DNA from 3 places in the Streptomyces sp. NPDC005955 genome. Region 2 is predicted to be linked to each of the others. Evidence: riboswitches for the same ligand, from Rfam matches in the RefSeq annotation. Region 2 holds a riboswitch; each other region holds the start of a gene.
What was found. A riboswitch is a leader RNA that binds a small molecule or an ion and turns the genes downstream of it on or off. The one in region 2 is predicted to bind cobalamin.
Positions count from the first base shown of each region.

Region 1: linked by a shared signal. The riboswitch ahead of ACFYOU_RS11440 (cobalamin biosynthesis protein) and the one ahead of metE (5-methyltetrahydropteroyltriglutamate--homocysteine S-methyltransferase) in region 2 are both predicted to bind cobalamin.
Region 3: linked by a shared signal. The riboswitch ahead of ACFYOU_RS14195 ((2Fe-2S) ferredoxin domain-containing protein) and the one ahead of metE (5-methyltetrahydropteroyltriglutamate--homocysteine S-methyltransferase) in region 2 are both predicted to bind cobalamin.

Region 1 covers NZ_JBIAIF010000003.1:670,470-679,828, forward strand. Annotated here, with positions in the region: gene ACFYOU_RS11430 (putative cobaltochelatase) at 1-977, opposite strand, end outside; gene ACFYOU_RS11435 (cobyric acid synthase) at 1,168-2,712, opposite strand; gene ACFYOU_RS11440 (cobalamin biosynthesis protein) at 2,709-3,686, opposite strand; cobalamin riboswitch at 3,831-3,957, opposite strand; gene ACFYOU_RS11445 (hypothetical protein) at 4,141-4,377, opposite strand; gene ACFYOU_RS11450 (anion permease) at 4,387-5,643, opposite strand; gene ACFYOU_RS11455 (alpha/beta fold hydrolase) at 6,036-7,166, shown strand; gene ACFYOU_RS11460 (hypothetical protein) at 7,413-8,903, shown strand; gene ACFYOU_RS11465 (VOC family protein) at 8,923-9,336, opposite strand.
Region 2 covers NZ_JBIAIF010000009.1:66,943-76,301, reverse strand. Annotated here, with positions in the region: gene ACFYOU_RS21895 (ATP-binding cassette domain-containing protein) at 1-763, shown strand, start outside; gene ACFYOU_RS21890 (ECF transporter S component) at 760-1,638, shown strand; gene metE (5-methyltetrahydropteroyltriglutamate--homocysteine S-methyltransferase) at 1,703-4,027, opposite strand; cobalamin riboswitch at 4,215-4,434, opposite strand; gene ACFYOU_RS21880 (tetratricopeptide repeat protein) at 4,570-4,929, shown strand; gene ACFYOU_RS21875 (MFS transporter) at 5,021-6,319, opposite strand; gene ACFYOU_RS21870 (helix-turn-helix domain-containing protein) at 6,316-7,014, opposite strand; gene ACFYOU_RS21865 (MarR family transcriptional regulator) at 7,409-7,933, opposite strand; gene ACFYOU_RS21860 (DHA2 family efflux MFS transporter permease subunit) at 8,085-9,359, shown strand, end outside.
Region 3 covers NZ_JBIAIF010000004.1:564,394-573,752, reverse strand. Annotated here, with positions in the region: gene ACFYOU_RS14230 (helix-turn-helix domain-containing protein) at 1-448, opposite strand, end outside; gene ACFYOU_RS14225 (TetR family transcriptional regulator) at 632-1,201, opposite strand; gene ACFYOU_RS14220 (ATP-binding cassette domain-containing protein) at 1,292-3,172, shown strand; gene ACFYOU_RS14215 ((2Fe-2S)-binding protein) at 3,232-3,969, opposite strand; gene ACFYOU_RS14210 (ATP-binding cassette domain-containing protein) at 4,023-4,871, opposite strand; gene ACFYOU_RS14205 (FecCD family ABC transporter permease) at 4,868-5,950, opposite strand; gene ACFYOU_RS14200 (ABC transporter substrate-binding protein) at 5,983-6,963, opposite strand; gene ACFYOU_RS14195 ((2Fe-2S) ferredoxin domain-containing protein) at 7,023-7,412, opposite strand; cobalamin riboswitch at 7,473-7,600, opposite strand; gene ACFYOU_RS14190 (sigma-70 family RNA polymerase sigma factor) at 7,749-8,384, opposite strand; gene ACFYOU_RS14185 (hypothetical protein) at 8,446-9,111, opposite strand; gene ACFYOU_RS14180 (ferric reductase-like transmembrane domain-containing protein) at 9,294-9,359, shown strand, end outside.

The DNA.
Region 1 (9,359 bases), on a different contig from region 2:
TCCTCGTCCAGACCGGGCGCGTCGAAGGGGTTGCGGCGCCTGCGGTGCGGGAGCGCGAGCAGCGCCGCCTGCCGGACGTCCTCGGCGCGCACGTCCCGGCGGCCCGCCCAGGCGGCCAGCGCCGTCGCGGTGCGCGCCATCACGATGTCCGCGCGCATCCCGTCGACCTCGAAGGCCGCGCAGGCCGCCGCGATCCGCAACAGCGCGCCGTCCCCGAGCCGCACCTCGGGCAGCAGGGCGCGGGCCGCGACGATCCGCTCGCGCAGCGCGGACTCGTCCCCCGCCCAGCGCTCGGCGAAGGCCCCGGGAGCGTCGTCGTAGGCGAGCCGCCGCTTGACGACCGCCACCCGCTGCTCCGGTTCCCGGGACGCGGTCACCTCCACGGTCAGACCGAACCGGTCCAACAACTGGGGGCGCAGCTCGCCCTCTTCCGGGTTCATCGTCCCGACCAGCAGGAACCGTGCGGCATGCCGTACCGAGACGCCTTCGCGCTCGACGTACGAGGCGCCCATCGCGGCGGCGTCCAGCAGCAGGTCCACCAGGTGGTCGTGGAGGAGGTTGACCTCGTCCACGTAGAGGATGCCGCGGTGGGCGTCGGCCAGCAGACCCGGCTCGAACGCCTTCACCCCGTCGGCGAGGGCCCGTTCGATGTCCAGGGCGCCCACCAGCCGGTCCTCGGACGCGCCGACCGGCAGTTCCACCATGCGGGCGGGCCGGTCGGTGGCGGGGCCCGGCTCGTGGGGGCCGTCCGGGCAGCCCGGGTCGGGGGCGTGCGGCGCGCACGAGAAGCGGCAGCCGGTGACCGTCGCCACCTCGGGCAGCAGCGCGGCCAGGGCGCGCACCGCGGTGCTCTTGGCGGTGCCCTTCTCGCCGCGCACCAGGACGCCGCCGACCGCGGGTGACACCGCGTTCAGCAGCAGTGCGAGCCGGAGGTCGTCCTGGCCGACGATGGCGGTGAATGGATACGGGGTGGTCACCCGTGGCCCTCCCTGTCGATGGGGTCGATGGGGTCGATGGGGTTCCCGCGGGGCGCGGACGGGGCGCCGGGTGCGCGGGCGTCGGCCCGCGTGCCCGCGTCGGTGTCCGTCGCCCCGCGGGCTCGGTGTGCTCCGGCGCCGGGCGCCCCGCGTCCACGGGCCGCCGCGGCCGGTCCGCCGGCCGGGCGCCTCACGGGGCGCCCGGCGGAACGAACGGCAGGCCGGGCGGCGGGCCCGAGACGATGAGGTCGCGCAGCGCGTCGGTGTCCGTGTGGTGCTCGATCAGATCGGCGAGGCGGTCGAGTTGCTCCTCGCGCAGCGCGGCGAACGAGGTGTCCGCCGCGGGCACGAACCGGCGGCCGGCGCGCGCGGCGACCTCCCGCAGGAAGGCCCGCCGGAAGCCGTCCGACTCCAGCGAACCGTGCCAGTGGGTGCCCCACACGGAGCCCACCCGGCAGCCGTCGAGGAAGGGTTCCCCGCCCCGTACGTCGGCGACGCCGTGGTGGATCTCGTAACCGTCGACCCGCTCGCCGAGCGCCGTGCCCGACGGCCGGGCGAGGGTCTTCTCGCGGGCGAACCGCACCCGCACCGGCAGCAGTCCCAGCCCGTCCACGGTGCCGGTGCGGGACTCGACCTCGTCCTCGATGCGCTCGCCCAACACCTGGAACCCGCCGCAGATCCCGAGCACGGGCCGGCCCTCGGCGGCCCGCCGCAGCAGCACCTCGGCGAGCCCCCGCTCCCGTAGCCAGCGCAGTGCGGCCACGGTCCCCCGGGTGCCGGGGACGACCACGAGGTCGGCGTCCGCGGCCTCCTCGGGCCGGTCGACGAAGCGCACCACGACGCCCGGTTCGGCGGCGAGCGCGTCCACGTCGGTGAAGTTGGACATCAACGGCACCGCGCACACCGCGATCCGCAGCACCTCCGCGCCGACCGGGGCAGCGGCCGAGGACTCGCGGACGGTGCCCCGCAGCGACACCCGTAGCCCGTCCTCCTCGTCGATGCCCAGCCCGTGCTGGAACGGCAGCACCCCGTAGGTGGGGCGGCCGGTGAGGCTGCGGAGCATGTCGAGCCCCGGCTCCAGTAGCGAGACGTCGCCGCGGAACTTGTTCACCAGGTAGCCGGCGACGAGTTGCTGGTCCTCGGGGGCCAGCAGGGCGGTGGTGCCGAAGAACGAGGCGAACACCCCGCCGCGGTCGATGTCGCCGACGACGAGCACCGGCAGCCCCGCCGCCCGGGCGATCCCCATGTTGACGATGTCCGTGCGCCGCAGATTGATCTCGGCGGGGCTGCCCGCGCCCTCGCAGACCACCACGTCATGGGTGGCCCGCAGTTCCTCCAGGCACTCCACGACGGTGCCCAGCAGCGCCTCGCGGCCCCCCGGCACCGGTTCGCCCTCGGTCGGGCCGCCGCGCGCGCCGAAGAAGCCGCGGGCGCTCATCTCGCCGACCGGGCGCCCCTTCAGCACGACCTGACTGGTGCGGTCGCCGCCCGGCTTCAGCAGCACCGGGTTCATCAACGCACTGGGCTCCACCCCGGCGGCCTGGGCCTGCATGGCCTGGGCCCGGCCGATCTCGGCGCCGTCCCGGGTGACGAAGGAGTTGAGGGACATGTTCTGCCCCTTGAACGGCGCGACCTTCACGCCCTGGCGCGCCAGCCACCGGCAGATCCCGGCGGTCACCACGCTCTTGCCCGCGTCGGACGTCGTCCCCGCGACCAGCAGTCCGCCCCGCATCATCCCCGCCCCCGTCCGGTGCCCGTACCGGTGCGCCGGAGGCGGCGGGCCGTGAGCAGCCCGCGCCCCGCCGCGCACACGGCCAACGTCAGCCAGCCCACCCGTCGGGACAGCCGTACCGCCCGTTCGACGTCCTCGACCGCGACGGCCCGTCCGGCGCCGTTCAGCACCGGTCGGTGTTCGACCCGTCCGCCGTAGGACAGGGTGCCCCCGAGCCGGACGCCGAGGGCGCCGGCGAACGCGCTTTCGGCGACGCCCGCGTTGGGGCTCGGATGGCGTCCCGCGTCGGCGCGCCAGGCCCGCGCCGCGGCCGCGGGCGCACCGCCGGCCAGGACCGCGAGGGCGCCGGTGAGCCGGGCCCCCGGCCAGCCCATGACGTCGTCGAGCCGGGCCGAGGCCCAGCCGAAGCGGCGGTGGCGCGGCGACTTGTGGCCGACCATGGCGTCCAGGGTGTTGACGGCCCGGAAGGCGATCAGTCCGGGCACCCCGCCGACGGCCCCCCACACCAGCGCGCCGACCACGGCGTCGGAGGTGTTCTCGGCGACCGACTCGACCACCGCTCGGGCGATCCCGTCGGCGTCCAGGGACTGCGGGTCGCGCCCGCACAGGTGCGGCAGCCGTGCGCGGGCCGCCGTCACCTCGCCCGCGGTGAGCGCGGCGCCGATCGCCCGGGCCTCCCGGCCCAGGCTGGTCCCGCCGAGCACCGTCCAGGTGGCGGCGGCGGTCAGCGCGACGGACGCGGCGGGGGAGCGGTCGGCCGCGCGGGCGGCCAGCGCGGCCGCTGCCGTCACGCCCCCGGCGCACAGCGCGGTGTGCAGTGCGCCCCAGCCGCGGTGGTCGCGCCACAGCACGTGTTCGACGGCGCCCGCGGCCCGACCGAAGGCAGCGACCGGGTGGCCCCGTCGGGGGTCACCGAACAACAGGTCGCCGATCAGTCCGGCGGTGGCGCCGTACGCGAAGGTTCGCCCGGCCCGCATCGGCTCAGTCCGCCGTGCCCCGGAGGACCTTCGAACGGTGGAGGGGTCCCGCGCCGTGGCGCACGGGACCGGGAGACGGGCGCCCCGGCATCGTGGTGGTCCTCACTCAGGGTCCGCGCCCTGGGTCGACGGATACGTCGGCGAGAGTCTCCTGGCTCCCGGATCGGCGCTTCCCCCGGTCTTCCAGCCGCTGGGGCCGTGACGTCCGGTGTGGGGGAGCGCTCCCCGGTGACAGTGGCGGGACCGCGCCGGATTCGCACCGGCTTCCTCTGCTGCCGCCGTAATGGCTCGGGAAGTCCACCACGCCCCGAGAACACCCGTCAACCGCGCGCTGACCTGCGGCGGGGCAGTGTGTGAAGACCCACATGCGAACGGTCCGGCCGGTCACCGCGCAGGGAGCGGTGACCGGCCGGACCGTTCGTGACCCGTGCGGGTCCGGTGGAGCAGGGGGTGATCAGGCGACGATCAGGTAGATGCCGTACGTGACGGCGGCCACGCACAGGGCGAAGCAGGCGTAGGCGCCGGTGGCGGCCATTGCTGCCGATCCGCCCTTGGGACCGCCCTCCGCGGCGAGCGCCGCCTCCCGCTTGGAGAGTCCGACGATGCCGAGGGTGAACAGGCCCACGAGGGCCACCGTGACCACGAGGCTGACGCCGAACACGGAGGCGAGTGCTGCCCAGTCGATTTTCATGGAGGTTCCTTACACCTTGGCGGTCCGCGGCGCGGACTCCGTCGAGGGGTCCTGCTTCGCCGGGAGGGTGGCCGTGAGGTCGCCCAGGGCGGTGGCGTCGGCGACCGGACCGGCCGGCGGCGGGGTCACCGCGGCGATGGCGGTGGTGACGACGCCCGCGGGCTCGTCGACGTCGTTGACGTTGGTGTGGTCGACGACCTCCCGGCGGGAGATGAACCAGATGGCGGCCGACCCGGCGACGAGCAGCGCGCCCGTGACGGCGATGCCCCAGGGGCCCTGCTTGGTGAGCAGTTCCGCGAGCGCACCGACCACACCGGCGGCCGGCAGGGTCAGACCCCAGGCGACGAACATCCGGGTGGCGGTCGACCAGCGGACGACCCCGCCCTTGCGGCCGAGGCCCGCACCCATCACGGCACCGGAGCAGGACTGCGTGGTGGAGAGGGAGAAGCCCAGGTGCGAGGAGGCCAGGATGACCGTCGCGGCACTGGTCTGGGCGGCGAAGCCCTGCGGGGGCTGGAGGTCGGTCAGACCGCGGCCCATCGTGCGGATGATGCGCCAGCCGCCGAGGTAGGTGCCGAGCGCGATGGCGATGCCGGCGGAGGCGATGACCCAGACCGGCGGGTTCGACCCGGGAGCCAGGGCGCCACCGGTGACCAGCGCCAGGGTGATGATGCCCATGGTCTTCTGCGCGTCGTTGGTGCCGTGCGCGAGGGAGACGAGTCCGGCCGAGGAGATCTGCCCGATGCGGTAGCCCTTGGAGGTCGACTTGTCGTCGGCCTTCTTGCCGATCTTGTAGGTCAGGCGGGTCGCGAGCATCGCGGCCACACCGGCCACCAGCGGAGCGGCGACGGCGGGGATCAGGACCTTGGTGACGACGGTCGAGCCGTTCACCGAGTCCCAACCGGCCGACATGACGGCGGCACCGATGAGGCCACCGAACAGGGCGTGCGAAGAGCTGGACGGCAGGCCCAGGAGCCACGTGAACAGGTTCCAGAGGATGGCGCCGACGAGCGCCGCGAAGATCACCTCTGGCTGTATGCCGTCTTCGTTGATCATGCCGCCCGAGATCGTCTTGGCGACCTCGACCGAAAGGAAGGCTCCGACCAGATTGAGCACGGCGGACATGGCCACCGCCGTCTTGGGCTTCATTGCGCCAGTCGAGATGGTCGTCGCCATCGCGTTGGCCGTGTCGTGGAAACCGTTCGTGAAATCGAACACGAGAGCGGTGACGATCACGATTCCGAGGAGGAGCGTGATGTTTTCCATTTACCCAGGCTTCTGTTGGACGACAGTGGCGGTTGGAACGTAGGCAACCTGAGTGAACGGAAGATGAACTGGGGCGGGCATCGCGGTGTCTCAATCTGGAGCAAGGCTATTCCGCATGGGGGGGCCGGGTGATCGGGCGGTGCCGCGAGGCCGGAACGGTGGGCTCCGGGGCTTCCGGCGCAAGCGGTTGCCGCACTCTGCCGGGGGGTCGGTTCACCACCTCATCCGACTGTACGACCCTCGCCCCACCCGACGACCCGGCGATCCGCTTTGTCCTGAATAAGTAAGAAACATCACCCACCGTCCCGTCCGACGGTCACACCGGTCCCGTACCCCCCGCCGCGGCGCGTCCCCGCTGGCCGCGGGCCCCGCCCACCCCGACACTGGGAGACGTGCGTACAGCCCGAGTGACGGCCGCGGCCGTCACCGCCACCACAGCGACCACCGCCCTGCTGGCCCTGGCCGCGGGCCGCTTCGCCAGCAACGCCGCCCTCAGGCCCCGTCCCGGCCACCCGCTCCCCACCGACCCCCGGCTCACCGTCCACACGGTCACGGCCGACCGGGTCACCCTCACCCGGGACCTCTCCAGCCTGCGCCCCGGCACCTACGGCCTCACCGGCCACGGCGTCCACGCGGTGGTGGGCCCGGTCCTCCCGGACGCCCCCCACACCGCCGACACGGTCGTCCGCCGCCTGGAACGCGTCACCCACGGCACCCTGGACCCGGGCGCCGAGGTCCGGCTCACCCCTCAGGTCCACATCGGTGACCCCCGCACCGCCCTCGGCCTGGACCACGAGGACGTCGAGGTCCTCGGCGAGACGGGCCCGCTGCCCGCCTGGCTGGTGCCCTCCGCCCGCGACACCTGGGTCATCGCGGTGCACGGCCTGGGCACCACGCGGGAACACCCGATGGTCGTCATGGACTTCCTGCACCGCCGCCGCTTCCCGGTGCTGTGCCCCGCCTACCGGGGAGACCGCGGCGCGCCCCGCTCCCCGGACGGCCTCAGCCACCTGGGCGAGACCGAATGGCGCGACCTGGACGCCGCGATGCGCCACGCCGTCCGCCACGGGGCGCAGCGCCTCGTCCTGCACGGCTGGTCCACCGGCGCCACCATGGCGCTGCGCGCCGCCACCCACTCCGCGCTCCGCGACCGCGTCGCCGGACTGGTCCTCGACTCGCCCGTGCTCGACTGGGAGGCCACCGTCCGCGCCCTCGCCACCGCGCGGCACGTGCCGGACGCCCTGCTGCCGCTGGCCGTCCGCGCCGCCCAGGGTCGCACCGGACTGCGTCCGCACCGGGTACGGGAACGGGCCGACATCCGCGACCTCCGGGTGCCCGCACTGGTGGTGCACGGCCCGGACGACGCGGTCGCGCCCTGGGCGCTGTCCCGGGCCTTCGCCCGCAGCCGCCCCGAACTGGTCACCCTGCACGCCGTCCCCGGCGCCCCGCACGGCGCCATGTGGAACGCGGACCCCACGGGGTACGAGGAGGCGCTGCGCCGTTTCCTCACCCCGCTGGGCTGACCCCGCTCCCCGTCCGCCGGGCCGACCCCCGCTCCCCGTCGTCCTCCGCCCGGGCGACCGGGCCCCATACCCCCCTGTGGTAGACGCCTCGTCCGCACCAGCCCCCTCAGCCCCACCCGTCCCACCTCCCGGGCGGCTCCGCTTCGGCTCTCTCGAACAGGACACGGACCACCGCACAGGGGTTCACCCGCTCCTCGCGGGGCATTCCGTTTGGGTTTTCGGACCGTCAACCGGAAGACTGCCCCTGTGACGTCCCGTACCCCGCGCGACTCCAGGCTCCGACTCGTCCGTCCGCGTTCCCTGACCGCCGCCACCCCGGCGGTCGGGGAAAGGCGTTCCCGCCGCCCCGCACCGAGGCCGCCCGAGGGCACCCCGGCGCCCTGGGAGTTGGCCCGCACCGCCCGGGCGGGCCTCGCCGGGGCCGTACGGGTGGCCCGCTGGGCGGACGCCGCGCTACGCCCCTCCGCCCACCGGGACCCGGGGCCCGGCGCCCCGCGCAGCGTCCCCGCCCAGCCCACCGGACCGGCCCCGGACGTCCCCTCCCCGGCCCTGGCCACCCTCCCCGACGGCGGCGGCAACCTCTCGGCGGCGACCGCCGAACGCGCCGCCGCCGAATTGGGGCTGTCCCCGCGTCAGGTCCGCGCCGACTGGGACACCGCCCGACTGTCCGGGCTCGTCGAGGTGCACGGCGACTACGCCCGCGCCGGCTGGCGGCTACGGGCCTGGGACCGGGACGACGCCGCGGTGCTCCGCGGCTGGGTGGCCCTGTTCGACGCCTGGTCGCTCGCCCACCCCGCTCCCGGGGAGCCCGAGGCGGCGGCCGTCGCCGAGGTGGTGGAGGCCATGCCGCAGGTGCTGTCGTTCCTCCAGCTCTCCGCGGGCCCCGTCCCGGTGCCGCAACTGCTCGACCTGCTGGAACAGCGGGTCACCGAACTGCGCACCGAACGCTGCGAGATCCCCTACGGACCCGGCGCCGAACCGGTGGGCACCGCGCCGGACCCGGTCGCCCCGCCCCGGGTGTCGGCACTGCTCGACTGGGCCCTGCACGCGCTCACCGCCGTCGGCGCCCTGACCTGCGACGCCGGCCAGGCCACCCTCACCCCGCTCGGCAGCTGGGCCGTGTGGGTCAAGCTGGAACAGATCTGCGTCGCGGCCCAGAGCACCGCCGGGGGCAACATCGAGCACTCCGCCGAGGCGATGCTCCGCGGCTGTGCCCGACTGCGGCCCAGCGAGGCCCGCGCCGAGTACCGCGCCTGGCTCGCCGCCCGGACGGTCTCCAGCGCCGTCACCGAGCTGATCGCCGCGGCCCGTGGCGAGGACGCCCTGCTGCGCGGACTGGCCTTCGACGCCCTGCGGGTCGTCGGCGCACCCGCCGAAGCGGAGGTCCGCCAGGTGCGGGAGGAGCCCTCGCTGCGGCCGTACGCCCTGCTCTGGCTCGCCGAGATAGAGGGGGTGGACCCCGAGGACGCGCACGCCGTGCTGACCCACGACGAGGAGGTCTGGCTCTGGGTCGACACCGCAGCGGCCGTCGCCGACCACGGCGAGGCCCAACTGCTCGTGCGCCACCTGGAGTCCGCGCCCCACCCCACCGTCCCGGCGCTGCTGGAGGACATCCGGGGCGTGGGGCATCCGCGCACCGTGCAGGTGCTCGTCGCGCTCGCCGCCGCCCACCCCGACCCCGCGCTCGCCAAGGCGGTGCGCCGGGCGGCCTTCCAGGTGCACACCGGCGGCGGCTGACCGGCCGACGGCGGTGCGCTCAGCCGCCGATCGAGGGCGCGTACGTGCCGAAGCTCCACACGTTGCCCTCGTGGTCGCGGGCCAGGTAGTCCCGCGACCCGTAGTCCTGGTCGGTGGGCGGCAGCACGATCTGCACGCCGTGCTCCACCGCCCGCCGGTGGTGGGCGTCGACGTCGTCCACCACCACGTACGTCCCCCACGGGCCGGCACCCGTCAACGCCTGGTCGAAGGGGCCGCCGCGCCCCAGGGAACCGAGCATCACCGCGCCGTTGCCGTACGACAGCTCGGCGTGCAGCACCCGGCCGTCCTCCCCCTCGAAGACGCTCACCACGGTGAAGCCGAACGCCTCCGTGAGCAGCTTGATCGCCGCGTGCGCGTCCGCGTACAGCAGCGACGGGTAGACGGTCGGGGGGCCGTCGTTCGTGTGCGCCATGGGAAGTCCCTCCTCGGCCGGAC
Region 2 (9,359 bases):
GGTCAGCTACCAGCGCGTTCCCGCGGTCCGTGAGGTCGACCTCGATCTGCACCGCGGGGTCGTCACCGCCCTGATGGGCCGCAACGGCTCGGGCAAGTCCTCGTTGCTGTGGGCGCTCCAGGGCTCGGGGCCCCGGGCGGGCGGGACCGTCCGGGTCGGGAACGACGGAGCGGGGAAGGCCGACGACCCCCGTGACCTGTCGGCGGCCGACGCCCGTCGACTGGTCGGGCTGGTCCCCCAGACGCCCACCGACCTGCTGTACCTGGAGAGCGTCAAGCAGGAACTCGACCAGGCCGACACGGAATCCCTCGGCGCGGGCACGAACCGCCCGGCCCGCGCGGTCCTCGACCGGCTCGCGCCCGGGATCGACGACGCCACGCACCCGCGCGACCTCTCCGAAGGGCAGAAGCTCGCCCTGGTCCTGGCGATCCAACTCACCGCGGCACCGCGGGTCGTACTGCTCGACGAGCCGACGCGGGGACTCGACTACCGGGCCAAGAGCCAACTGATCCGCATCGTCGACGAGCTCGCCGCCGAGGGGCGCACCGTGGTGGTCTCCACCCACGACGTGGAGTTCGTGGCCCGGGCCGCCGACCGGGTCGTGGTGATGGCCGAGGGCGAGGTCGTCGCCGACGGGCCCACCCCGGAGGTCATCGTCGCCTCCCCCGTCTTCGCCCCCCAGGTCGCGAAGATCCTCGCGCCGCTCCCCTACCTCACCGTCGCGCAGGTCGCGGGGGCGCTCACCGGCGGGGCGGGTTCATGACCCTCCCCGCCGCCACGACCGCGATCCGCATCCGGCCCCGCGCCGCGGTGGTCATCACCCTGGCGGCCCTCCTCGGCGTGGTCGCGTTCTTCTGGCCCTTCCTCGTCGCCCCCGGTGCCTTCGCCTCGCACTACGCGCCGCCCCTGATCTTCGGGGTGCTGCTCGTCCTGGTGCTGAGCGTGGTGATCTCGGAGATGGCCGAGGGCGGCATCAGCTCCAAGGCCCTCGCCATGCTCGGGGTGCTCTCCGCCGTGAACGCCGCCCTGCGTCCGCTCGGTGCGGGCACCGCCGGCATCGAGACGGTGTTCTTCGTCCTCGTCCTGGCGGGCCGCGTCTACGGGCCCGGGTTCGGCTTCGCGCTGGGCTGCACCTCGCTGTTCGCGTCCGCCCTGATCACCGGGGGCGTCGGCCCGTGGATGCCGTACCAGATGTTCGGCTGCGCCTTCGTGGGCCTGCTCGCGGGGCTCCTGCCGAGGGCCACCGGACGGCAGGAGGTGCTGTTGCTCGCCGTCTACGGCTCCTTCTCCGGCTACCTCTTCGGCTTCCTGCTCAACCTGTCCTTCTGGCCGTTCTCCCTGGACCCGGGCAGTTCGATCGCCTATCTGCCCGGTCTCCCCTTCACCGAGCAGTGGCAGCGCTACGTCGCCTTCGACCTCGCGACGTCGCTGGGCTGGGACACCGGGCGGGCCGTCACCAACTTCGTGTGCATCGTCCTCGCGGGTCCGGCGGTGCTGACGGTGTTCCGTCGAGCGGCCCGCAAGGCCCGCTTCCAGGCCCCGGTGCGCTTCGCCGCGCCCCGCGACGGTGCGCCGCCGGACTCCCCGCCGCCCGGGTCCGGGTCCGGGGCGGGAGCGGGGCAGGACGGACCGGTCTGAGCGTCCTGGGCTGGGGTGGGGGAACCTCGGTCGGGGGCGGGGTGTCCGCCCCCGACCGGTGGCGTCAGGCGTTGTGGGACGTGAGACCGGAGCGGACCTCGCGGGCTGCGGCGACCAGGTTCTCCAGGGAGGCCCGGGTCTCGGGCCAGCCGCGGGTCTTCAGTCCGCAGTCGGGGTTGACCCAGAGACGTTCGGCCGGGATGGCCTCCAGCCCCTTGCGCAGCAGGGTGACCGCTTCCTCCGCGCTGGGCACCCGCGGGGAGTGGATGTCGTAGACGCCGGGTCCCGCCTCGCGCGGGTAGCCGTGGGCGGCGAGTTCACGTGCGACCTGCATGTGGGAACGCGCTGCCTCCAGGCTGATGACGTCGGCGTCGAGGTCGTCGATCGCCTGGACGATGTCACCGAACTCGGCGTAGCACATGTGGGTGTGGATCTGGGTGGCCGGTCGAACCCCGCTGGTGGTGAGGCGGAACGACTCCGTGGCCCAGTCGAGGTAGTCAGCGTGGTCGGCGGAGCGCAGCGGCAGGGTCTCGCGGAGTGCGGGTTCGTCGACCTGGATGACGGAGGTCCCGGCGGCTTCGAGGTCGTCGACCTCGTCGCGCAGGGCGAGGGCGACCTGACGGGCGGTGTCGCCGAGGGGCTGGTCGTCGCGGACGAAGGACCAGGCGAGCATGGTGACCGGCCCGGTCAGCATGCCCTTGACGGGCCGCTCGGTGAGCGACTGGGCGTAGGCGGTCCAGCGCACGGTCATCGGCTCGGGGCGGGAGATGTCCCCGGCCAGCACCGGCGGCCGGACGTAACGGGTGCCGTAGGACTGGACCCAGCCGTGTTGGGTGGCGAGGTAGCCGGTGAGCTGCTCGGCGAAGTACTGCACCATGTCGTTGCGTTCGGGCTCGCCGTGCACCAGCACGTCGATGCCCGCCTTCTCCTGGAAGGCGATGACCTCCCGGATCTCGTCCTTGATGCGCTCCTCGTACCCGGCGGTGTCGAGGCGTCGCGCCCGTAGGTCGGCGCGGGCGGTACGGAGTTCGCCTGTCTGCGGGAAGGAGCCGATGGTGGTGGTGGGCAGCAGTGGCAGGCCCAGGTGGGACCGCTGGGCGGCGGTGCGTTCGGCGTAGGGCAGGGAGCGGCGGCCGTCGGCGTCGGTGACGGCGGCGGTGCGGGCCCGGACCGCCGGGTCGTGGGTGAGGGGGGATCCGGCGCGGGAGGCCAGGTCGGCCCGGTTGGCCGCGAGTTCGGCGGTGATGGCGCCGGTGCCCTGGGCGAGCCCCTTGGCCAGGGTGACGATCTCGGTGGTCTTCTGCTGGGCGAAGGCGAGCCAGCGGGCGATCTGCGGGTCGACGTCCCGTTCGGCGGTGGCGTCCAGCGGGACGTGGAGCAGGGAGCAGGAGGCGGCCACGTCCACCCGGTCGGCGAGGCCGAGCAGGGTGCCGAGGGTGGCGAGGGACTTCTCGTAGTCGTTGATCCAGATGTTGCGGCCGTTGACGACCCCCGCGACCAGGCGCTTGGCCCGCAGGCCACCGACGGCGGCGAGGTCGTCGAGGTTTCCGGCGGCGCGCTCCGTGAAGTCGAGGGCGAGGCCCTCGACGGGGGCCTTGGCGAGGACGGGCAGGGCGTCGCCGAGGCGGTCGAAGTACGAGGCGACCAGCAGCTTGGGCCGTGCGGTGAGTCCGCCGAGGTCACGGTAGGCGCGGGCGGCGGCGTTCAGGTCGGCCGGGGTGCGGTCCTGGACCAGGGCGGGTTCGTCGAGTTGGACCCACTCGGCGCCGGCGGCACGCAGGTCGGCGAGGACCTCGGCGTACACGGGCAGCAGCCGGTCGAGCAGGGTCAGCGGTTCGAAGTCGGGGGCGACGCCGGGGGCGGGCTTGGCCAGCAGCAGATAGGTGACGGGGCCGACGAGGACCGGGCGGGCGGTGAGCCCGAGGGCGAGGGCCTCCTCCAGTTCCAAGACCTGCTTGGTCGAGTCGGCCCGGAAGACGGTGTCGGGGCCGAGTTCGGGGACCAGGTAGTGGTAGTTGGTGTCGAACCACTTGGTCATCTCCAGCGGTGCGACGTCCTGGGTGCCGCGCGCCATGGCGAAGTAGCCGTCGAGCGGGTCCGCCGTAAGGGCACCGCGGTGCCGTGCGGGGACGGCGCCGACCATGACGCTGGTGTCCAGCACGTGGTCGTAGTACGAGAAGTCACCGGTCGGCACTTCGTGGACGCCGGCGTCGGCCAGTCGTCGCCAGTTCGTCCGACGGAGTTCGGCGGCGGTCCGGCGGAGGGCGTCGGCGGTGACGCGGCCCTTCCAGTAACCCTCCACGGCCTTCTTCAGTTCCCGGTGCTGGCCCTGGCGGGGGTAGCCGTACACGGTGGCTCGTGCTGCCGCGGCTGCGGGCTGGGCTGTCACGGAACTCTCCTTCGCGAGATGTGTCCTGAGGATCCCGGGGACGGGACGAGGACGCGAAGGGTCGACAGACCTGACGGGTCCGGTGGTGCGCGCGGGGCGCAGCGGTCCGTCTGGTGTGCACTCCTCGGACGGGTGTCCGAGGTTCCTCCGACCCGCCCACGAGGTCACCGGGATGCCGTGCGCGATCGGTCGGGCACGGGCAGCGGGCAGGTCTTCGGACTCGCGGGCACGTCCGTCGGGACGGACACCTACTGGCCGTCGCTTCCCAGATCCGTTGGCCGGATCCAGTGCGTATGACGGCGGTCGTTCCCACTCACCGCTGCGGGGCAGTCCCGGATTCCCACCGGGTTCCCTCTTGCGACGCGTCTGTCTGGCGGACAGGGCGAACCAGCTGCGTCGATCAGCTTAGAGGGACCTTCCGGGTTCGGACAGTGCCGCCCACATTCCGGATGGTGAGGTGAGACGTCCGCCGGCCCGCGGACTCGGGGAATATCCACCCGTCCGACCCGGTTGGGGCGGGTGTCACATCGTCCAAGGAGGTCATGGTGAGCACGGCGTACTACGAGTTCGGCACGGCGGCGGAGCGCTGGGACCGGGCCCGCATGTTCTTCGACTCCAAGGAGTACCTGACGGCCGCGCGCATCCTGGTCGGTCTGGTCGAGGAGGAGCCGGAGCAGGTCGCCCCGCGTCTGTTGCTCGCCCGTGCCTACTACCACTCCGCCCAGCTGGGTCGGGCGGAGGAGCAGCTCCGCGCGGTCCTGGAGCGGGACCCCGTCGAGGGGTACGCGCGGCTGATGCTGGGCCGGACGCTGGAGCGTCAGGGGCGCGACGCCGAGGCGGCACCGCAGCTGCGGATGGCGGCTGCGTTCGCCGGTGAGTTCTCGCCGACCGACGGCGTCTGAATCCGGACGCACCCGTCGCCCGGGCGGGTCGCGACGCGACGCGTGCCGGTCGTGGTGCGGCGGCGGGGACAGTACCTGGTGCGGCGCGCGGTCAGAGTTGCGCGCGCCGCACCGGCGCGGTGAGCGACAGCGCCACCGCGGCCGTGCAGACGGCCCCGCAGCCGAGGAAGAACGCACCGATGCCCCACCGTGCGGTGACGACACCCGCCAGGGGGTAGAGGGCGGGCGCGAGTCCGAGGGTGCCCAAGGTGGTGACGGAGGTGATCCGCCCGAGGTACCGCGGTTCGGTGGCCCGTTGCACCAGCGCGTGCGCGAGGGTTCCCGCGGTACCGGACGCCGCACCCACCAGGCCGCACCACAGCAGCGCGGTCGACGTGGTCTGCGTCCGGCCCAACGCCGCCACGGCCACCCCGCTGAGCAGGAGCGCCACGGCCATGACGGCGGGCGCGCGGGGAACCCGGGACACGGTGGCCAACGTCAGCCCCGTCGCCGCCCCGCCGATGCTGAACGCCGCGAGGAGGCCGCCCAGTTCGGCGGGCCCCCAGCCCCGGTCCTGGGTGAACAGGACGAGGCCGGCGGCGAGCGGGCCGCTGAAGCACATGTCACCGAGGGCGAGGACGGTGACCAGGCGCGCCAACCTCCGGTCACCGCGCAGCAGTTGCCACCCCTCACGGAGGTCGTCCCGGAAGGTCGTGGCCGGACGGTCCCGGCCTGAACGTCCCGCCGGCCCGCCGGCCGGGGGCGGCGCCAGTGGTGCGATGCGCACGAGGACGATCAGCACCAGCGACACGACGAACAGCACCCCCGCCACCGCGAACCCGGCCGCCGCGCCGCCCGCGCCCACCACGGCCGCCGCGATCAGCGGGCCCACCGCGTTCGCCAGTCGCACGGCGAGCCCCCGCAGGGCCTGCACCCGCGCCAGTTGGGCGACCGGGGCGATGCGCGGGGGCAGCGCGCCGACCGCGGGCATGAACACGGCGTCGACGATGCCGAAGGCCAGGGCGAGCAGGCACAGGGACCACAGTCCGGGCCCGGCGATCCAGGTCACCCCGGCGACCGCGGCGACCGTCGCGGTGCGGACGGCGTCGCTGGCGATGAGGACGCGGCGGGGTCCGAACCGGTCGGCCAGCACGCCGCCGCCCAGCATCAGGACGGCTCGGGGCGCGGCGCCCACCGCCAGGACCAGGCCCACCTGGGCGGCGCCCGCGACCCGTGAGGCCGCCCAGGTGAGGACGAAGTAGTAGGCGACGTCGCCGGTCACCGATGCGGTGTACGCACCGAGCCAGCGCAGCACGTTGGCGTCGCGGTAGACGGGTCGCCCGTCCCGTTCCGCTTCGGCCGGGGTTCCTGGTTCCGGTCGTGCGCGGACGTGACCGGATCCGTCGCTCACCCGGCTCCTTCCGTTCCCGTCGCCCCGCCCCTCGCTCCGCCCGTCGATTCGTCCGTCGAGCTGGCACCGCGCGCGGTCGTCGTACGGGGCCCTCCGGAGGTGGCGTAGATCTGTACGTGGGCGGCGACCGGCCCCGCGGCTCCCGCCCCGTCGGCTTCGGTGCGGCGGGCGTCGCCCCGGGCCCCGTACCGTGCGATCACCTCCGCCAGTTCGTGCTGCATCCGACGGGCCTCGTCCGGCGTCAGCCACAGCTGGTGGTCGGTGAAGGCCACCGCCCCGAACCAGGGATCGGGCAGCGCGGGCACCGTCTCGGTGGCCACCCGGCGCAGGGTCTCGCTCTGGGCGAGGGCGACGGCCTGGACGTAGGCGCGTTGGCCCGTTCCGTCGGCACCGGTGCGGGCGGGGTCGTGTTCGGTCGTGGTGTGCCGCGGTCGCCACCACCGCTCCCGCTTGCTGCCCCGCTCCCGGTCCTCCTCGATGAGTCCGCCGGCCGCGAGCCTGCGCAGGTGGTAGCTGGCCGCACCCGAGTCCAGGTCGAAGTGGCGGGCGAGCTGTCGTCCGGTGGCGGGCCCGTGCCACCGCAGACGGGTGAGCAGGGCGACGCGAACGGGATGGGCGAGGACGCGCAGGGCCCGGGGGTCGAGGGACAGGTCCAGCACGGATCGATCGGGGTCGGGTGCCGCCGTGTCGTTCATGAAGGACACGATAGGTGCGAAGAACTCTTCGCGAAAGACTGTTCGCGAAGAGTTCTTCGCATCCGAGGGGCCGTTCCGGAGGGGCTGACCGTGATGCCGGTCGACCCCACCCGCCCCGGGCTCGGCCGCACCCCGGAGGACGACGAGCGCCTGACCGGCCGGGACGCGCCGCACCCGCTCCCGACGGCGGAGGCGGACGCGCCGCACCGGCGCCAGAGCGCGTACGAGGCGTCCGAGCGGGAGGGCCCCGCACCGTCACCGGAGCGGACCCGGAGACGCCGCCGTTGCTTTCCGAGGACCGGCACGACAGCCGGCCCTCGGACTGCACCACCCACCGACCGAGGGCCTGTTGCACCGTCGCGCGGAGCGGTTGGTGGCCGACGAGTTCGGGGCGTCAGGCGTCGTCGGGGCGGGGGGCGGGACCCCGACCCGGCTGGTACTCGTCGGCGAGCAGCGCCCCCATGGCGTCGCAGAGGTGCCCCACGAAGTCCTCGAACTGGCGCAGTTGCTCGGGCGGGTACTGCGCCATGGCCTCCGTCATCCGCTCCGTGTAGGCCGTGAAGAACCGTTCGGCGCGCGGGCGGATGCGGGGGCTCGACCGCAGGGTGACGACCCTGCGGTCGGAGTGCTCCCGGGTACGGACGACGCACCCGGCCGCTTCGAGCCGGTTGAGCAGGATGGTCGTCGCCCCGGACGACAGCGACACCCGTTCGCTCAGCCGGGCGGGCGACAGGGGGGTGCCCTTGTCCTCGGCGTAGAGGATCTCCGCGAGTGCCGCGGCGTCGGTGGAGTGGAGCCCCAGCCAGGACGCGAACCGCCGGGTGAACTCCGTGTAGTTCGCCCCGAAGGCCCGCAACCCCTCCATGAGGCGGTCGCGCTGCTCCTCAAGGTCCACGGACTCCGGCCTCTCGATGGACATGCGTCGTTTCCGATCCGTTCCGATGACCCCGACAGCACGGTGCGCGCCGTCAGCGCGGCCAACCGCTCGATTGACAACCTACCCCGGCGAAACTACCTTTGCCACAAAGTTAGTTAGCTTTACCGCAAAGGTAACTCCAAGTGGGGGAAGAATGACCGAACGTACGGAGTCGGCGGGTGGCGGGGTGCCGTCCGTGGGCGCGGAGCCGCCCTCCCGGCGGCAGTGGCTCGGGCTGATCGCCGTGTCCCTGGGCGTGGCCCTGATCGTCGTGGACATCACGATCGTCAATGTGATCCTGGCCCCGATCATCGACGACCTCCAGGTCACCTCGATCGAGGCCCAGTGGGTGCAGGAGTCGTACGCGATCGTCTTCGCCGCGCTGCTGTTGGTCACCGGTCGGCTGACCGATCTGCACGGCGCGCGGCGGGTGTTCCTCGTGGGTCTCGCCGTCTTCGGCCTGACCAGTGTGGCCGCAGCGCTCGCCCCCAACGGCGGACTGCTGATCCTCGCCCGTTTCCTCCAGGGCATCGGCGGGGCCATGATGCTCCCCTCGTCGTTGACGCTGGTGAACGCGACCTTCACCGGTCGGGCGCGCGGCCAGGCGTTCGCCGTCTGGGGCTCGACCATCGGCGCGGCGGCGGCCGTGGGGCCGGTCCTGGGCGGCTGGCTCGCGGATCTGTCCTGGCGCTGGGCCTTCGGCATCAACGTGCCGCTGGTGGCCCTGGTCGCCCTCGGCGTCCTGCGCTACTTCGCCGCCTCACCGCGCACCCGTGGGCGGGTCGACGTACCGAGCGGCGTGCTGTCCGCGGTCGCGCTGGGGCTCCTGGCGTTCGCCCTCATCGAGGGCCGTACCCACGGCTGGCTGCTCACCACGGAGCCCCTCGTCGTCGGCGGGGCCTCCTGGAGCGGGGGGCCGTCCCCCGTCTTCGTCGCGTTCGTCGTGTCCGTGCTGACCGGCCTGGCGTTCTGGCGGCGCCAACGGGCCCTGTGGCAGCGCGACAGCGAACCGCTGATGGACGTGCGACTGTTCGCCATCCCGTCGTTCCGCAACGGGAACGCCGTCACCCTGATCGTGGGTCTCGGCGAGTTCGGCATCATCGCGGTGCTTCCCCTGTGGTTGCAGTTCACCCTCGACTACACCGCGTTCCAGGCGGGCCTGTCCCTGGTGGCGATCGCGGTGGGCAGCTTCTTCGCGAGCGGGGCCAGCTTCTCGATGTCCGCGTCCGCCCTCACCCTGGTGCGGATCGGGCTGGCGTTGGAGGCGGTGGGGATGGCGGTGCTGGGGCTGGTCGCCTCCGTCGACGCACCCTGGTGGCCCGTCGCCTTCGCCCTCTTCGTGTACGGGATCGGGGTCGGTTTCGCCACCGCCCAGGTGACCAACATCGTGCTGGTGGACGTCCCCGCGCACAGCGCCGGGCAGGGGTCG
Region 3 (9,359 bases), on a different contig from region 2:
GTCGGGGGAGCAGGTCGGTGATCCCGGAGGGTTCGCGCCACTCCTCCCCGAGCCGGCCCGCCTCCATGTCCTCCTCGTGCCGGGTCAGCGAGCTGGCGAGGTGCTCCAACTGGCGCCGGCGCAGCGCGCTGACGGCGGCGCGGCCCCCAGGCGAGGCACCCATGGCGGAGTTGCTCCAGGAGGTGACCGCATGGACCGCGCGCCACCGGCGTTCCCGCCCGTCCCGGTGCTCGGCCTCGGTGACGAAGGCGTACTTCGCCAGGACCCGCAGGTGGTAGCTGGTGGAGGCGGAGGACTCCCCGGTGCGCACGGCCAACTCGCTCGCGGTGGCGGGCCCGTACTGGCGCAGCAGACCGAGCAGGCGCGTCCGCAAGGGGTGGGTGAGGGCCTTGAGGGCGGCGGCGTCCGTCTCGGGGTCCAGGACGCGGTGGTGCTCTTGACTGGTCACTCATCGAGCATAGGACGCTCCCGACAGTTTCCCAAAGTATTTTTGCAGAATTTATTTGGGAGAATTTCTACGCCCGGGTCTCGCGGGGCGTCGGACCTCGTTCGGTGCCGGGTCCGAGGGGGCGGGTCTGAGGTGGGCGGGTCCGAGGGGGGATCGGGTGGCGGCCCGGGGTGCCCGGTGGGGCTACTCGGCGCGGACCGCCTTGGTGAGCGTGGTCAGACAGGCGGCCAGGGAGTCGTGCTTGGTGGCGCCGTGGTCGCGGACGTAGGTCCAGGCCGTGTACAGGGTCACCCACAGCACCTGCACGATCCATGTGTCGGTGAGTCGGTCGTCCAGGGCCTTCTCCGCCCGACCGCGCGCCAGGAGCGCGTGTAGGGCGACGTCCGTCGCCGACTCGGTGTCCCCGTCCTGCTCGTCCTCCCAGCCGGGGCTCACCAGCATCACGATGTCCCCGAGGTCGAACAGCTCGTGGATGAGGCGGCGTAGGGCGTCCAGGGGAGGACCCTCATCAGTCCGCGCCTGCCGGGTGGCCTCGTCGATCTGCTCGGACGCGTACGCGGAGAGTGCGGCGAGCAGGGCGGCGCGGTCGGCGAAGTAGCGCTGGAGCGTGCTGCGGGCCACTTGGGCGGCGTCGGCCACCTGGCTCAACGGCGCGGAGCGGTCCTCGCTGAAGACCGTGACGGCGGCGTCGAGGATCGCCCGGCGGGTTCGTGACCGGGTGCGGGACTCCTCCGGAGGCATCTGTTTCAGCACGGGGCCAGTGTATCGGTGCGGGTAATCAGTTGCCGGATATTGCTATGCCGTGCTCTTATCTGGGTCATGGATGACCGATTTAATGAACCGGTGGCCTCTTCGACCACCTCCCCGACCACGGAAGGACCGGCGCCCGTCCCGGCAGCCGCGAAGGGCAGTGCCTTCGCCCGGCTACGGATTCTGGGGAGCTTCGCCCGCCCGCACCGCCGGCGCCTCGCCCTCGGGCTGCTCCTCGCGCTCCTGGGCTCGGCGATGGAACTCGCCACCCCGATGACCACCAAACTGGTGCTCGACTCGCTGGGCGGCGACATGCGACTCGCCTGGCCGATCACCGTGCTGCTCGGCCTCCTCGTCATGGGAGCGGTCGTGGGGCTGTGGCAGACGATCCTGCTCGGCACCGTCGCCGAACGGATCGTGCTGGACGCCCGCGAGTCCGTCGTGCGCCGCTACTTCCGCGCCGCCCTGCTCCCGCTCAGCGCGCGCCCCACCGGGGAACTCACCACCCGCGTCACCTCCGACACCGTGCTGCTGCGCGAGGCCGCCTCCTCCAGCATCGTCGGCCTGATCAACGGCGGGGTGCTCCTGGTCGGCACCCTCGTGCTGATGGGCGTGCTCGACCTGGTGCTGCTCTCGGTCACGGTCGCTGCCGTCGTCCTGATCGCCGCCGTCTTCCTGCTGCTGATGCCGAAGATCGCCACCGAACAGGAGAAGGCGCAGGCAGCCCTCGGCAGCATGGGCGGGGCGCTCGAAGGGGCGTTGCGCGCCCTGCGGACCGTCAAGGCGGCCCGCGCCGAGGCCCGCGTCGCCGAACGCATCGTCGGCCACGCCCGGACGGCCGCCGCACACGGCGTCAACTCCGTGCGGCGCGAGGCGGTCGCCTGGACCGTCGCCTACGGCGGCATCCAACTCGCGCTGATCGGCATCCTCGGCTTCGGCGCCTGGCGGGTCTCCAACGGGAGCCTGGAGGTCTCCAGCCTGATCGCCTTCCTCCTCTACACCTTCGGACTCATGGGACCGGTCACCGAACTCTCCGGCCACGTGACCGCGCTCCAGTCGGGCATCGCCGCCGCCGCGCGCATCCGCGAGGTCGAGGACGTCCCCCTCGAACGGCAGGCGGAGCAGGTGCCCGACACACGCCGCCCGGGCGCCACGGCCGCGGCGGCGGTCCCCGTGCGCCCGGAGGAAGACGGCGGGCGCCCGCTGATCGAACTCCGCGGGATCACCGCCCGCTACGCACCCGGCGGGCAACCCGCCGTGCGCGGGGTGGACCTCGACATCCCGGCCCGCGGCCACACCGCGATCGTCGGCCCCTCCGGCGCCGGCAAGACGACCCTGTTCTCGTTGCTGCTGCGCTTCGTCCACCCCGAGCACGGCCGGCTCCGGCTCGACGGCACCGACTACGCGGACCTGTCGGTCGCCGACATCCGCCGTCGCTTCGCCTACGTGGAGCAGGACACCCCGCTCGTCCCCGGGTCGGTCCGCGACAACATGCTGCTCGCCCACCCGGACGCCACCGAGGAGGAGTTGTACCGCGCCCTGGACGAGGTGCGGCTCGGTGACCACGTCCGCACGCTGCCCGACGGACTCGACACCGAGCTGAGTCCGACCTCGCTCTCCGGTGGCCAGCGCCAACGCGTCGCCCTCGCCCGGGCCCTGCTGCACGCGCCGGACGTCCTGCTCCTGGACGAGGCCACCGCCCAGATCGACGCCCTGACGGAGGCCGCCATCACCGAACACGTCCGTGCCCACGCGGACCGTGCGGCCGTGCTGTCCATAGCCCACCGGCTGTCCACGGTCGTCGGCGCCGACCGGATCGTCGTGATGGAGGAGGGCGGCATCCGCGCGGTCGGCACCCATCGGGAACTCCTGCGCAGCGACCGGCTCTACCGGGACCTCGTCGAGGCGCTGCACATGACCGGGCCCGCGACCGCCGAGCCGTCCGTGGAGTACGCGGGCCGCGCCGGGCGGTGACCGGGTGGGCCGGGCGGTGACCGGGAGCGGTCAGGTCGCCGGGCGGCCGACCCGGGAGGTCAGGGCTGCTGTTCCGCCAGACCGCAGTCCCCGCACTTCGCCCCTGCCGGGGCCCGGTAGTACAGACAACAACTGCGCCGTCGGAACGTCAGGTCCGGGCCGGTGACCGAACCCGTACCGGTGAGGCGGCCCGTGCCCAGCAGCCGGTCCACCAGGGGCTCCAGCCGCCCGCGCACGCCCGGCCGGGCGGCCAGGACGGCCCGCCCCGCCTCGACCAGCGCGGAGGCGGCGTTCCCGTCCAGGAGCCGGGGGGACACCTTGACGGGGAGCCCGGCGCGCAAGACGTCCAGCCGCCGGGTCACCACCGTGTCGTACAGCTCGTCCACGAGTCGCGGGACCCGGGCCGCGTACCGCCCGGTGGCCCGCGGCAGCCGCAGCGCCGGCCCTTCGTCGGCGCGTTGCAGACGGGACAGATCGGGCACGATGCCGTGCAGCACCGTGCACGCGAGGAGCGGTGACCACAGCCGGGCCGCCTGCCCGAGCTGGGTGATCGACGCGGCGACCCGCGGTTCCTCGCTGCGGTGGCGGGCCGTGGTCGCCGCGATCAGATCGGGCACGCCGCGCGCGTACGCCTCCCCGAGGGAGTGCCAGCCGGTGTCGGGTCCACCCACCCGGACCGAGAAGAAGCCGCCGAGTTCCGCCACGTCGCGCAGGGCCGCGGCGACCTCGGCCGGCGGGGCCGTCGCCTCGCCGGGGTGGCCGGGGTCGACGGGGGCGTCCGGCTCGCCGGGGTCCACGGCGTCCGGGCGCTCGTCCGCCCGGCGGTGCCCGACCGGGTGCCGGGAGCCCGTCACGGGCGGAACGCCCGGGTCGGACCCTCGTCCCCGGTCACCAGGGTGATGTGCGGGACCCCCGTGACCGGATGTGCGTCGACCTCGGCCTCCACCCGGTACACCTCGGACAGCAACTCCCGGGTGAGGACCTCCGCCGGCGGGCCGAGCGCGACGACCCGACCGGCCGCGAGCACGCAGAGCCGGTCGCAGAAGGCGGCGGCGAGGTTCAGGTCGTGCAGGGCGACGACCGTGGTGACGCCGAGGTGCCGCACCAGCCGCAGCACGTCCAACTGGTGGCGCAGGTCCAGGTGGTTGGTCGGCTCGTCCAAGACCATCGTGCCGGCCTGCTGGGCGAGGGCGCGGGCGATCAGGACGCGCTGCTTCTCCCCACCGGAGAGCCGGTTGAAGGGCGCGTCCGCGAGCCCGTCCACGTCGAGGCGGGCCAGTGCCGAGGCGATCACGGCCCGGTCGTCGGCGTCATCGCCGGCGAAGGCCCGTTTGTGCGGGGTGCGCCCCATCGCCACCACGTCGTACACGGTGAGTTCGAAGTCCCCCGCGCTCTCCTGGAGGACGGCGGCCAGCTGCCTCGCCAGTCGCTTGCCGGGCATGCGCCACACGTCCTCGCCGTCCAGCAGCACCCGCCCCGAGGTGGGCCGCAGCGTGCGGTACACCGTGCGCAGCAGGGTGGACTTCCCCGCGCCGTTGGGGCCCGCGAGTCCGAGCACCTCACCCGGGGCCACCCGGAGCGACACCCCGGTGACCAGGGCCCGGCCGCCCACGGCGACCGTCACGTCCTCGATCTCCAGGGCGCCGGGCACGGCCGTGCCGGGCAGCTGCGCGCCCTCCTTCTCGATCGGCGCCGTCATGACGTCCTCCGTCGCATCAGCCACAGGAAGAAGGGGCCGCCGACCAGTGCGGTGAGGATGCCGACCGGGACCTCCTCGGGGCTCATCAAGGTCCGTGCCGCGAGGTCCGCGGCGATGAGGAACGCCGCGCCCAGCAGCGCGGCGGCGGGCAGCGCCCGGCGGTGGTCGGCGCCCACCAGCAGCCGCACGACGTGCGGCATGATGAGGCCGACGAAGCCGATCTGACCGCTGACCGCGACGATGGTGCCGATCATCAGGGCGACGACGGTGAACATGGCCGCTCGGAAGCGGTGCACGTCGAGCCCGAGCGCGGTCGCCGCCTCCTCGCCGGCCAGCAGCAGGTTCAACGGACGGCTCACCCCGAGCAGCACCACCGTGCCGGCGAGCACGACCACGGCCGGTATCCACAGCATCGACCACGTGGTCCCGGCGAGCCCGCCGAGCATCCAGCGCAGCGCCGACTGCGTCTTGTGCGGGTCGTTGGAGGTGACGATCAGGAAGCTGGCGAGCGCCGACAGCACCTCGGCGGTGGCGACGCCCGCGAGCACCAGACGGATGGTGGTCATCCGCCCGCCCGACCGGGCGAGGAAGTACACGGCGATCAGCGCGGCGAGCGCCCCGCAGAACGCCGCCAGCGGCAGGGTCACCAGGCCGAACGCCGTCAGGTTGAACACCAGGACGCTCACCGCGCCGACCGAGGCGCCCGAGGAGACCCCGAGCAGCATCGGATCGGCCAGCGGATTGCGGACCAGGGCCTGGAGCGCGGTCCCGGCGACGGCGAGTCCGGCGCCGACCACCGCGCACAGCAGGACGCGCGGCAGCCGCACGTCCATGACGATCGTCTCCCGCACCGGGGTCCAGGTCGCCTCGGCCAGTCCCGGGTGCACCCGGTGCAGCAGGATGCTCCAGACCTGGCCCGCGGGGACGTTGACCGAGCCGACGGCGACGCCCGCCGTACCCGCCACCGCCACCAGGGCGGCCAGCAGCACGAGGACCAGTGCGTACGGCGGCTTGGCCCGACCCGTCCGGACCTCCGACGAGTCGGGCGACGGGGCCGGGTCCCGTCGGGTGGTGTGCAGCGCACCGGCCCCGGCCGTCCGGGGCGCGCCGGTCACTGGAAGCGGTCCGGGTGCAGCTGACGGGCGAGGTCCGACACCCCGGCCGGCACCCGGACGCCGAGCACCGTCGAGGACAGCGGCAGCACCGCGAACCGCTTGTTCTTGATCGCCGGGACGTCCTTCAACGCGGGGTGCGCGAGCAGGAACTTCTTCTTCTCGGCGACGGTCTTGTCCCCGTAGTCGTAGATGACGACGGCTTCCGGTGCCCGCTCGGCGACCTGCTCGAACGAGACGTCGCCGAACTGCTTGTCCAGGTCGTCGAACTGGTTCCGGCCGCCCGCCTCCTTGATCATCTCGTTGCCGATGCCGGCACCGCCCGCGGTGAACGCCGTCTTGTCGCCGCTGTCGTAGACGAACACCTCGACCGGGTCGACGCCCTTGAGCTTCCCCTCGACACCGCTCAGCGTCGTGCGGACCTTCTTGACCTCGCGTTCGGCGCGGTCCTTCACCCCGAAGATCTTCCCGATCGAGCGGAGTTCCGTCTCGATCTGGTCCATCGTCACCGGACCCTCGGGGCACTCCTCCACATTGAGGTAGGAGTTGACGCCCGCCTTGGTCAGCGCGGCGCGGCTGCGGCCCTCCTGCTCGTCGAAGGTGCTCGCGAACCCCGCGTAGGCGAAGTCGGGTTCGGCGGCGAGCAGCGCCTCGAAGGACGGGTACTCGTCCGCGAGGACCTTGATGCCGCGGTAGGCGTCCGCGTACTCGGGCAGGATCTCGTCGTCCAAGTAGGCGGTGCCCACCATGGACTTCTCCAGTCCGAGCGCCAACAGCACCTCGGTGGCGTGCTGGTTCAGGGAGACCGCCCGCTGCGGGGGACGCTGGTACGTCGTCTTCACCCCGCAGTTGGTGACGGTGACCGGGAAGCCCTCGGGCGCGGAGGCCGCGCCGTCGGTCTTCTCGTCGGTGCCACCGCCACCGCAACCCGCTATCAGGAAGGCGGCTGCGGCGAGCAGGGCGACGGAGCGTCTGGCCATGGTGTGGTCGGTCCTCTCACCACGGACGGCACGGCGCCGCCCGCGGTCGGTTCGTGGGTTCAGCGCGTCGCGTCGGACTGCGCGGTACGGACCCGCCGCGGCGGGGTGAAGACGTAGAGGTCGAGGACGTCCGGTGGTGCGGCGACCCCCGGACCGCCGGCGCGGACCCAGGAGACGATGTCCTCGGTCGCGGCGGAGTCGTTGACGAGGCCGAGCCAGACGGGACGCGCCCCGGCCGCGCGTCCGGCGGCCGACGGGCGGACGACGATCACATTGGCCTGATCGCAGACGTCCAGGCAGGCGGCGACCGTCACGGAGGTCGCCTCGCTCAGCCGCGCCACCTGCGCGGAGTGATCGACTCCGGTCACCTTCGCGCTGCCGCAGCAGCAGTCCCGGCACACCACGACCCGGCACGGTACCGGATCGTCGGCCAGCGGCCCTTCGGGCATTCCGACTCACGCTCCCCTCTGGGGAGATCCGCCCCAGTTCTGTCGAGGAGGCGACCGCGTGAGTCTCCTGGCTCTCGGGTCACCGCTCGCCCCGCCCTTCCCACCCGCATAGGGGCAGTGGGCCGTTCGGGGTTCGCTCGCCGATCACAGTGGCGGGACCGCACCGGATTCACACCGGTTTCCTCGTTCCGCCGTCGCCTTTCCGCGTCATCATGACAGACCCGGCGCCCGGAACCCATGCCTGGGGCGCGGTTGCTGCGCAGGTCACACGGGCGGAACGGGGGAGCGGGCCGGTCCCGGTGCGCGCGGCGAGCGCCGCCCGCACCGGGAGGGCGGTCAGGCCGCCACGAGGGCGGGGGCTCCGCTGGGTTGCTCCAGCCAGCTGGCGGCCAGGTCCCGACGGGCACGTGCCACCCGGGAGCGGATGGTTCCCACGGGGCAGTCGAGGGCCTCCGCGGCCTCCGCGTAGGACAGGCCGAGGAGCCGGGTCAGGGCGAACGCCTGGCGCCGTCCGGGTTCCAGCGAGTCGAGCGCGTCCATGAAGGCCACCGATTCCTCGAAGCCGGGGAGGTGGCGGGGCTGCGCGCGCTCCGCCGCGGTCAGCCAGTCGGCGCTGTCGGCGATCCTGGGCCGTGCGGAGGCCCGGCGCAGCCGGTCCACGACGACCCGGCGGGCGATCGCCAGCAGCCAGGTGCGTGCGCAGGAGCGTCCAGCGAATCCGCTGAGGCTGGTCAGCGCGCGCAGAAAGGTTTCCTGGGCCAGGTCCTCCGAACCCGGTACATCGGTGGTCAGATGGGCGACGAACCGCCGTACGTCGTCATAGGTGGCGTGGACGAAGAGTTCGGCGGCGCGCTGGTCGCCGAGGCCGGCGGCCAGTGCCCAGGTGGTGATCTCCGCGTCGCGGTGTGCGTGCCGGGCGGCGGCAGCGCCGCTGCGGGTGGATCGTGCGCCTTCTCCAGGTGAATAAGGCATGACAAATCGCCCTTCGCGTCCGGGACTTAACCCGTCAAAGGTGAAATAAGTGGACAAAACCTCAGGACGCGAAAAGAGGGGGCCCTCGTCGAGGGGCCGCGCGCAACAGGGCGAGCGGAGACGGGAGGCGGTCGGACGCGCGACGCTCGACCGGGGCGGGCGTCGCCGCCGGCAGGACCTGCGCCCCGCACAGGGCGGCCACGGCGAACCGCAACAGGCCCCCGAGGAACAACGCCAGCGCCCGGCCGAGTTGGGCGAGCGAGCGCTCCCCCCGCCACAGCCACCAGCCGCACACCGCACCCGCGAGCACGTGCGCGCTGGCCATGCCCGAAGTGACCGAAGAGAGGTCGAACAGGCCGCGCAGGGAGCGGAAGAGGGCGAGCGCGGTGCTCCCGGCCAGACCCGTGCCGTCCGTGGTGACGGGGCGCGGATGGGCCGTGTGGACCCCGTGGCCCGTGCCGCCCGGCCCGTGGGTCAGACCGAACAGCGCGTGCAGCATGACCTGGGCCCCGGCGCTCGCCCCGATCACCGCACCCGCGGACCGTTCCCGGCGGGTCAGGCGCCAGGCGAGCAGGGACACCGGGGGAACCGCGATCACGTACCCCTGGAGCGAGGGCGAGACCCCCGACGCCAGGGCGTGGCCGAGCCCGGACACCACGACGCACACGGCGACGAGGATCGTCGTGTGCGTGAGGCGGAGTGCGGTTCCGGCTCCCATGAGAGTCATGGTGCCAGTGGGATACGGGTCCCGGGTAAGGGCTTTGACCGGACAGTTGGCGCGATCGCCCCCGTTTGTGGACACCGTGTGTCGTGACCCATGTCACTACCCGCTCCCGGGAACTTTCCGCCCTCCGCATCCGACTACGTGTGCGACCGGCCCCACCCGGTCGTGCGCGACCTCATTGACACGTGACAGAAGCGGAGCCGCCCGCCGTGAACCCCACAAACGACCGTGCTGCGCCCGGTACCGAGCCC